DNA from 2 places in the Clostridium sp. LIBA-8841 genome. Region 2 is predicted to be linked to the other one. Evidence: predicted binding sites of a transcription regulator. Region 2 holds the regulator's gene; the other holds the start of a gene.

Region 1 (4,451 bases), 1.2 Mb from region 2:
CGCTTAAAAAAAAGTGCATAAAAATTCCTCCTTTGTATATGAAAAAATATCAGTCCAATAATTAAATTTATGTGGACTGATATTTTAATTATTGATTATCTAATATAAATTTGTTCTAAAAGTTCACATGTGTTAATTGGAGAATTAATGTTATTTGAAGCTAGTAATTTAATTCCTTTATAGCTTATTCTAAGTTTACACTTACTATTTTTTAATTCATTAACAAATTCAATAATTGAATTTATATTTATATCAGCATTAAAAATACTTAATACGTTAAGGTAAAGATATTCTGTATATAAGTATTTATGATCTGAATAATCCTCATAAGACTTAATATTTTCACATAAGAATTTAACATGCTCATCAAGAGCATTAAATATTTCTGAAAGCTTATCTCTATATATGAATTTTAAAGAATCAATTTCTAAAAATGCCTTGCTTAAAGCACTTAAAATATCTTCCTTTATCATAGAAACTTCATCAGATGAGAAGGTTAAATATAGATTCAAATAAGAATCTCTTTTAGAAAAAATAGTTTCTAAATAGCTTATAAATGAATAGAAGTCTTCTCTATTATTACCAGGTTCTATTTCAAATAATATTTTAAAAAATAGATTCCAGTGAAAATCATAGTTCATTGCATGAGCCAATTTATTTCCTACAGAAATAGAAAAATCTGAATCAAAATCTAAAGGTTCTTTTCCAATAGATAATTCGTTTTTAAAAGAAATAGAATTTTTAAATACCTCATTTAATCTTACAGAAGTATCTATAAAAGCGGTGTAGTACTCTTGAGAGGTATTACAATTATTTTTTGTAAATATGTAATCAATTATTATATCGCATGCATTTCTAAAGTCAACTGATATTCCTAATTCATTTTTTACTTTAGAAGAATAGATATCATAAATCATTTTAGATAAAAGAAGTTCTATACCTTCTTTTTTAATTCCCATACCAGGAGCATTATCCATGTTGGAATTAACATGATTAAATATTGTAAGGAGTTGATTATCTATTAGGCATAAGTTGTTTTTAATAGAATGAAGTATATTTTTATAAAACTTATCACCTAAAATCATATTATAATTTTTATAGATGATTTTATGTTCTATTTCTCCCCAAAAATTATTTACCATTGATTTTATTTGAAGTTCAAAGTTAAATTTTTCTCCTTCATTAATAATAAAACCATCTATTCTATATAATTCAAAACCATTCTTTTGTTTTAAAGGCTGATGCTCATTTAAATCTAAAAATATATTAGGACTTTGAGATGAATAAGAGAAACCATCTTCATTAATACAGTTAAAAACTGTTCTTATGAATTTAAAAATATGCTCCTCATCTTCTATAAATCTACATTCTATCCTTACTCCTATTAAATCAGATAAATTTTCAAATAAATCTTTAGAAGATTCATATTTTAGATAATAATTATGTCTTATTATCTTTTCTCTTAAGCTTGAAGCTGATTTTACTCTAGTTGATATATTAAAAAAACCTTCACAAGAATTTTCTAGTAAGGAATAGAAAAAATCATCTAATAGATTTGCACTATATGCAAGTTCCTTTTTTATATCCTTAAGTAATTCCAAAGTACTTTTAGTAAATTCAAAAACTTTTAATTCCAAATTTAAAACACCATCCTTATTAGTTAAAGTTGTTAAAGTCAGTATAGTTTAATAATATCAACATATATTAAGGATAACAATATAGGAATTTAAAATAATATATTTATAATTTTGCTATTTTTTTGAAATAAAAATATATTTTCTTATTTAAATAGGGGATTAGTTTAAAAATTATTAATATAAATTATTATTAAGTAATAGTTTATAAAGAAAAGAGCTTATTAATTAAGATAATAGGAAAAAAATTAAAAGTTAAAAATAGACTTTGACTTTCTTTGACTATTATAGTATTATTATTACATAAGATACAAACAAGAGAATATTGAGGTGATAAAATGAATGCAGATAAAATGACATTAAGAGTACAACAAAGCTTAAATGATGCTTATGAAATTGCAGTTAAATATAATAATCAACAACTAGATGTAATTCACTTATTTTCAGCATTAGTGAATCAAAAAGATGGTCTAATTCCTAATATATTTGAAAAAATGGGTGTTAATATTGAGTCATTAAAAAGAGACATTCATGTTCAAATAGATAGAATGCCTAAGGTTTTAGGTGAAGCAGCTCAATCATCAGGAGTGACTGCAACAAGAAGAATAAATGAAGTATTAATAAAAGCAGAAGAAATCTCAAAACAATTTGAGGATTCATATATAAGTGTTGAGCATGTAATGCTTGCAATAATGGATATAGATAAAAATGGAGCTGTAGGAGAAATCTTAAGAAAATATAATATAACTAAAGATGGATTCCTAAAAGTTTTAAATGAAGTTAGAGGAAGTCAAAGAGTTGACTCACAAGATCCAGAAGGAACTTATGAAGCATTAGATAAATACGGAACTAATTTAATAGAACTTGCAAAACAACATAAATTAGATCCTGTTATAGGAAGAGATGAAGAAATAAGAAGAGCCGTTAGAATTCTTTCAAGAAAAACTAAAAATAATCCAATACTAATAGGGGAACCTGGAGTAGGTAAAACTGCTATAGTTGAAGGACTAGCTGAGAGAATTGTAAGAGGAGATGTACCAGAAGGATTAAAAGAAAAAGTTATCATTTCATTAGATATGGGAGCTTTAATAGCTGGTGCAAAATACAGAGGAGAATTTGAAGAAAGATTAAAAGCTGTATTAAAAGAAGTTCAAAGTTCAGAAGGGAAAATTCTTTTATTCATAGATGAAATTCACACAATTGTAGGTGCTGGTAAAACAGATGGTGCAATGGATGCAGGAAACTTAATTAAACCAATGCTTGCAAGAGGAGAACTACATTGTATAGGAGCTACAACCTTTGATGAATATAGACAATATATTGAAAAAGATAAAGCTTTAGAAAGAAGATTCCAACCAATTATAGTTGAAGAACCAACAGTTGAAGAAACTATATCAATTTTAAGAGGATTAAAAGAAAGATTTGAAATTCACCATGGAATTAGAATCCATGACTCAGCAATAGTAGCTGCGGCAAAACTTTCTCATAGATATATTCAAGATAGATATTTACCAGATAAAGCTATAGATTTAATAGACGAAGCTGGTGCTATGGTAAGAAGTGAGATAGACTCTCTTCCAACTGAGTTAGATATTTTAAGAAGAAAGATTTTAATGCTTGAAACTGAAAAAGAAGCCTTATCAAAAGAAAGCGATGAAGCATCTAAAGATAGATTAGTTGCATTAGAAAAAGAACTTGCTGATCTTCAAAATAAAAATGATGAAATGACAATTAAATATGAAAAAGAAAAAGCTCATATTTCAGCAATTAGAGATTTAAAAGCTAACTTAGATGAAGCAAGAGGATTAGTTGAAAAATATGAAAGAGAATATGATTTAAATAAAGTTGCAGAACTTAAATATGGTAGAATTCCAGAGCTTGAACGTCAAATAAAAGAACAAGAAGTTCACATGGAAAAAGATAATGATAATGCATTATTAAAAGAAGAAGTTACTGAAAATGAAATTTCAGAAATAATTTCAAAATGGACTGGAATTCCTGTTACAAAATTAGTTGAAAGTCAAAGAGAAAAACTTTTAAGATTAGAAGAAGATTTAAGAAAAAGAGTAATTGGTCAAGATGAAGCTACAACTGCTGTTGCTAATGCAGTAATAAGAGCTAGAGCAGGTCTTAAAGATGAAAGAAAACCAATAGGATCATTTATATTCTTAGGACCTACTGGTGTTGGTAAAACAGAACTTGCAAAAACTTTAGCAAGAGACTTATTTGATAGTGAAGATAATATTATTAGAATAGATATGTCTGAATACATGGAAAAACATGCTGTATCTAGATTAATAGGCCCTCCTCCAGGATATGTTGGATATGAAGAAGGTGGTCAATTAACAGAGGCTGTTAGAAGAAACCCATATTCAGTAATATTATTTGATGAAATAGAAAAAGCTCATGATGACGTATTTAACCTATTCCTTCAAATATTAGATGACGGTAGATTAACAGATAACAAAGGTAAAACTGTTGACTTTAAGAATACTATAATAATTATGACTTCTAATATAGGAAGTAGCTACTTATTAGAAAATAAATCTACTGAAGGTATAGAAGAAGATATTAGAGAAAATGTTATGAATGAAATGAAATTAAGATTCAAACCAGAGTTCTTAAACAGAGTAGATGAAATCATAATGTTTAGACCTTTAAGTAGTGAAGGTATTAAGAAAATTATAGATATCTTCTTAAAAGGTGTTGAAAATAGATTAAAAGAAAGAAATATAACTCTTGAAGTTACTAATACAGCTAAAGATATATTAGCTGAAGAAGGATATGATCCAGTATATGGAGCTAGACCATTAAAGA
Region 2 (4,451 bases):
TTAGCAATTTCTACACTTCTATCTAAAACTTTTTTGCATCTAGGTGTAAAAGGCACCTCATCTAAACTATAATTTATTTCTCCAATTCCAACATATAGCTTAACAAAACTTAGTACCTTTTCCTCTGTTACATTGCTCTCTTCCAAAATCTTAGAACATTGTCCATTTTCATTAATTAATCCTATTAACAAATGCTCTGTTCCCATATAGCCATGTTTAAGCATTAAAGAACTTTCTTTTCCTTTATTGATTACTATTTTGGAATTTTCATTAAAATTATCAAGACGCATCTTTTACCTCCCAATACCCTATAATTATGTGTTTAAAGCATTTCTAATAATTTTGGCTCTTTCTATTTTTAAAGTCTGTATATTTATTTTTTTATCTAAAGATTTATTTATTATAATTGGCTGAATTTCAACCATTGCAGAATTTATAGCTTCTAGATTAACCTCTTCTATAATTCCACACTCAATTCCTAATCGAACATATGATAAATATTTTAAGGCTTCACTAATATCAATGATATATGCACTTTTTAAAATACCTAGTGCCCTAAAAATAGTATCCTTTAGTTCAACATATTCATTATCTAAAAGTTTATTTCTCTCTCTTTTTTCCTTTAGAATAAGTTTATTTGCAATAGATATAAGAGAATCTAATATATCTTCTTCTGCCATACCTAAAGTTTTTATATTGGATAATTCATAAATATTTCCGACATCCTTGTTACCCAAGTTATATATACTTTTAAAAGAAATTCCATCTTCTTTTAAATCATCTTTTATTTCTCTTATGTTGTTTTTTAAACTTAAAACTGGCAAATGTATTAAAACCTTTGCTCTTAATGTTGTTCCTAAATTTTTTATATTTGATGTTAAGTACCCTAACTCAGCATCAAAGGAATAGTTTATTTTTTCTTCAATTAAGTCATCTAACTTATCCACTTGGGAATATGCTTCTCTTAAACTTAATCCACTCTTTGTACATTCTATCCCAATATGCTCTTCTTCATTCAGTAATATATTAAATTTTCCATTTTTATTCATTATTAATACTATATTATCTTTATTTGAAAATTCTTTTACTAAGCCAAAATTCTCTTTATAGTAATTTACTAATTCTTCTTTATCGTCTTTTAATCTTAATACGTAGCATTTATCTAGAATTTTAATATCTTCTAACTGTTTTAAAACAGGTTCTACAACACTATTAAACTCTTCTTCTTTTAGAAGACATGTGAATTTAATTCCCTTTATGTTTCTTAATATTTTCACTTTTGATGCAATGACTATACTCTTATTATCTTGAGGACTAATCCATTGAATCATTATTACTATCCTCCTCCACAATTTTTTTCAAATCATGTATCTTTTCTTTAGTAATAATAGCATTCTCATATTCCTCTTTAAGTATATTAATTTTCAGTTTCTCTTCTAAATTTAATATCTCTATTTTTTTAAGATTCTTTTTTATTCTTTTAGGCTGTTTTCCAATATGCTTAACATTTGCTTCTTCTGAATCTAATAAAAATCCTATATTTTTTCTAAAGCTTTCATAACACTTTTCGCACCCCAGTAATTTATGCTCTTGAAAATCCATATATTCCGTTCCACAATTGACACAAATGAATTCTTCAGCTTCTATTATTTCATTAATACAATCTATATAATTATTTAAATCCATTAAAAATTCTTCTAAACTAATATCATCATCTTCTAATGAAGAACTTACTATTTCAACTGCACATTTATCACAAAGCATTATACATTCTTTATTACCATCAGTATCTTTTACTAACTTAATTGTTGCATTATTCTTATAACACCTCTCACAAAGCAAATTTCTCAACTCCCTATAAAATTACTTCAATAACACCATAAGCATAGCCTTAAAAATACCTGCCCTTGTTTCATTTATATTCTTAGAATTCTGAAGGGTTCTATCATTTATCGCAACTTTAGTAAGATTTGCTGATTTCTCATCTATAATATTATGTTCAAGTAAGTTATCTACAATTGCGGCTGCATTATGATATGTAATTCCTGAACCAATTTCACCATATATTAAATCTCTTCTATCAGCATGAACTTCATGGACTACCTTTTTAATAACAATATATCCTCCACCACCTCTTCTACTTTCGATTAAATATCCTTTTTCATAAGTAAATCTTGTTGTCAAAACATAATTTATTTGAGATGGTGCACATTTAAATTTGTCCGCTAACTCATTTCTTCTTATTCTTAAATTGTTATCTTCTGTTTGTTCTAATAGATCCTTTAGAAAATATTCTATTGAATCTGATAACTTAGCCATATATATCACTCCTCAAAATTTGACCTTTACTGACCTTAATATACAATATATATTAATACATTTAACTTACTTAATCAATGTAATACATCTACTCTCATCTATTGTTTTTGTAAATATTTTTTAAACAGTTTTAATTTTTAAAAAAATTATTTTTATATTTTATGTTTATTTTTATTATATGTGTCAACAATATAAATAATTTTTATAGGAGGATTTTTAATGAATATTTATTGGTTAGGTCATTCTTGTTTTTTAATAAAAACTAATTTAGGAAAACGTATATTAATAGATCCTTTTGATATAGATATAGGTTACGTACCTTATAAAGGAGAAGTTGATGTTGTAACCATAAGCCATATGCACTTTGATCATAATTGTACAAAATATATAAATAGTGAGGCAAAAGTTTTAACAGATTTAGTAGATTATCAAAACGGCTTTTGTAAAATTAAATCCTTTCTTTCCTTTCATGATGATTGCTTTGGGTTAAAAAGAGATAAAAACTTTATATTTAAGATTCTTTGCGATAATATATCACTCTGTCATTTAGGTGACTTAGGCCATATACTCTCTCCAAAATTAGTAAGACAATTAGGCCATATAGATATTTTATTTGTACCAGTTGGAGAACACCTAACTATTTCTATAGAAAATCTAAAAAAGGTTATTTTAGATATAAATCCATACTATGTAATTCCAATGCACTATAAAACTCAAAAATTAAGTTTTTACTTGAATACTTTAGATAATTTTCTTATGCAAATGAAGGATTATAAAATAACACATAACGAAATTCTTTCTGTAAATTCAGAATCACTTCCTGATAAAACAACTATAAAAATATTGGAACTTACGTCAGAAGATATGATATAAAAAGACTATATCAAACGCCCTCATGATAGGACTTTGATATAGCCTTTTTTGTTAATGATAATTTTTCAAATCAACATCTATTATTCCTTCTCCTAATTTATCTAAATGCTTATTTATCACAGGTATTACCACATCTAAATGTTGGGTAAAATCCACTATAACATCTCCATTTTTAGCTATTGATAGTGCCTTTTCTACTGCTTTTTCCTCATCAACTATTGATAATACTTCTACTGATTTATTAGAGGTTTCTTCTATACCACTCTTTATCAAATTAGTTAACTCTAAATCTTTTCTTCCTCTCCTATCAAAAGTTTCCTTAATTATTATGGTATCTGAATTTTTTCCAGCTATTCTTCCTAACTCTTTTATGTATTCATCAAGCCTATCTCCTGGAGAAGACACTATTGAAATAATATTATTCTTTTTCAGATTCTTAGCTAAACAGAATACTTCTTCAAAAGCTTCTGGATTATGACCATAATCTAATATAATTTTAAAATCTCCAATATCTAAAATATTTTGTCTTCCTAAATTATTATTAATATCACACTCTACATCTTTTAAAGCATGAACTACCTCACTTAAATTCTCATGAATAGTAAATATAGCCGCTATGGATACTAAAACATTATTTATGTTTGTTTTTGATTTTCCTTCATGAGTGAATTTAAAATCTTTTATCTTAGAAACTATATTTTTATTTTTTCCATCATAATATATTATATTTTCATCCTCTACATACCAGGCTTCCTTTTGATTTTTTATATGTTCATCAATCCACTCATTTCTTTCAAAATTAAATAAAACTAAATTGCCTTTCATTTTCAAAGCTTCATAAAGCTTTGATTCAGCTTTGATTATTACTTTTCCTTCTGGCAAAACTTCTTTAGTAGTAATTATTTTTAGAGCCATCAAGTCATTTATATTTTTTATGCCATCAGAGCCTATATGATCATCACTTAAAGAAGTTATTATGGCAACCTTAGAATTTTTAAATCCTAAGCCTTTTCTTACTATTCCTCCTCTAGCAGTTTCTAAAACTGCAACCTGGACTTTTGGATTGGTAAGAACCTTTTTAGCACTATAAAATCCAGTAGTATCTCCTTTTTTTACAAACTCCTTATTTATAATGACGCCACCAGTCATAGCTAACCCGCTAAAATACCCTAAATTTTCAAAACCCTTATAAATTAATCTTGAAGTTGATGTTTTTCCATTAGTTCCTGTTATAGATATTATAGGAATATTTCCTTTAT

What was found. Region 2 encodes CtsR, which represses protease genes until heat stress. Its sites were predicted from a motif close to AAGGTCAANNAAGGTCAAAT; they were not measured.
Region 1: the regulator CtsR is predicted to act here: its motif matches at 1,901-1,920, upstream of clpB (ATP-dependent chaperone ClpB).

Annotation. Positions count from the first base shown of each region.
Region 1 covers NZ_CM173488.1:2,394,262-2,398,712, reverse strand. Annotated here, with positions in the region: gene cls (cardiolipin synthase) at 1-19, opposite strand, end outside; gene AC2A4K_RS10380 (GTP pyrophosphokinase) at 96-1,637, opposite strand; gene clpB (ATP-dependent chaperone ClpB) at 1,973-4,451, shown strand, end outside.
Region 2 covers NZ_CM173488.1:3,570,439-3,574,889, forward strand. Annotated here, with positions in the region: gene AC2A4K_RS15915 (ATP-dependent Clp protease ATP-binding subunit) at 1-290, opposite strand, end outside; gene AC2A4K_RS15920 (protein arginine kinase) at 315-1,331, opposite strand; gene AC2A4K_RS15925 (hypothetical protein) at 1,315-1,842, opposite strand; gene AC2A4K_RS15930 (CtsR family transcriptional regulator) at 1,864-2,319, opposite strand; gene AC2A4K_RS15935 (MBL fold metallo-hydrolase) at 2,539-3,192, shown strand; gene AC2A4K_RS15940 (Mur ligase family protein) at 3,244-4,451, opposite strand, start outside.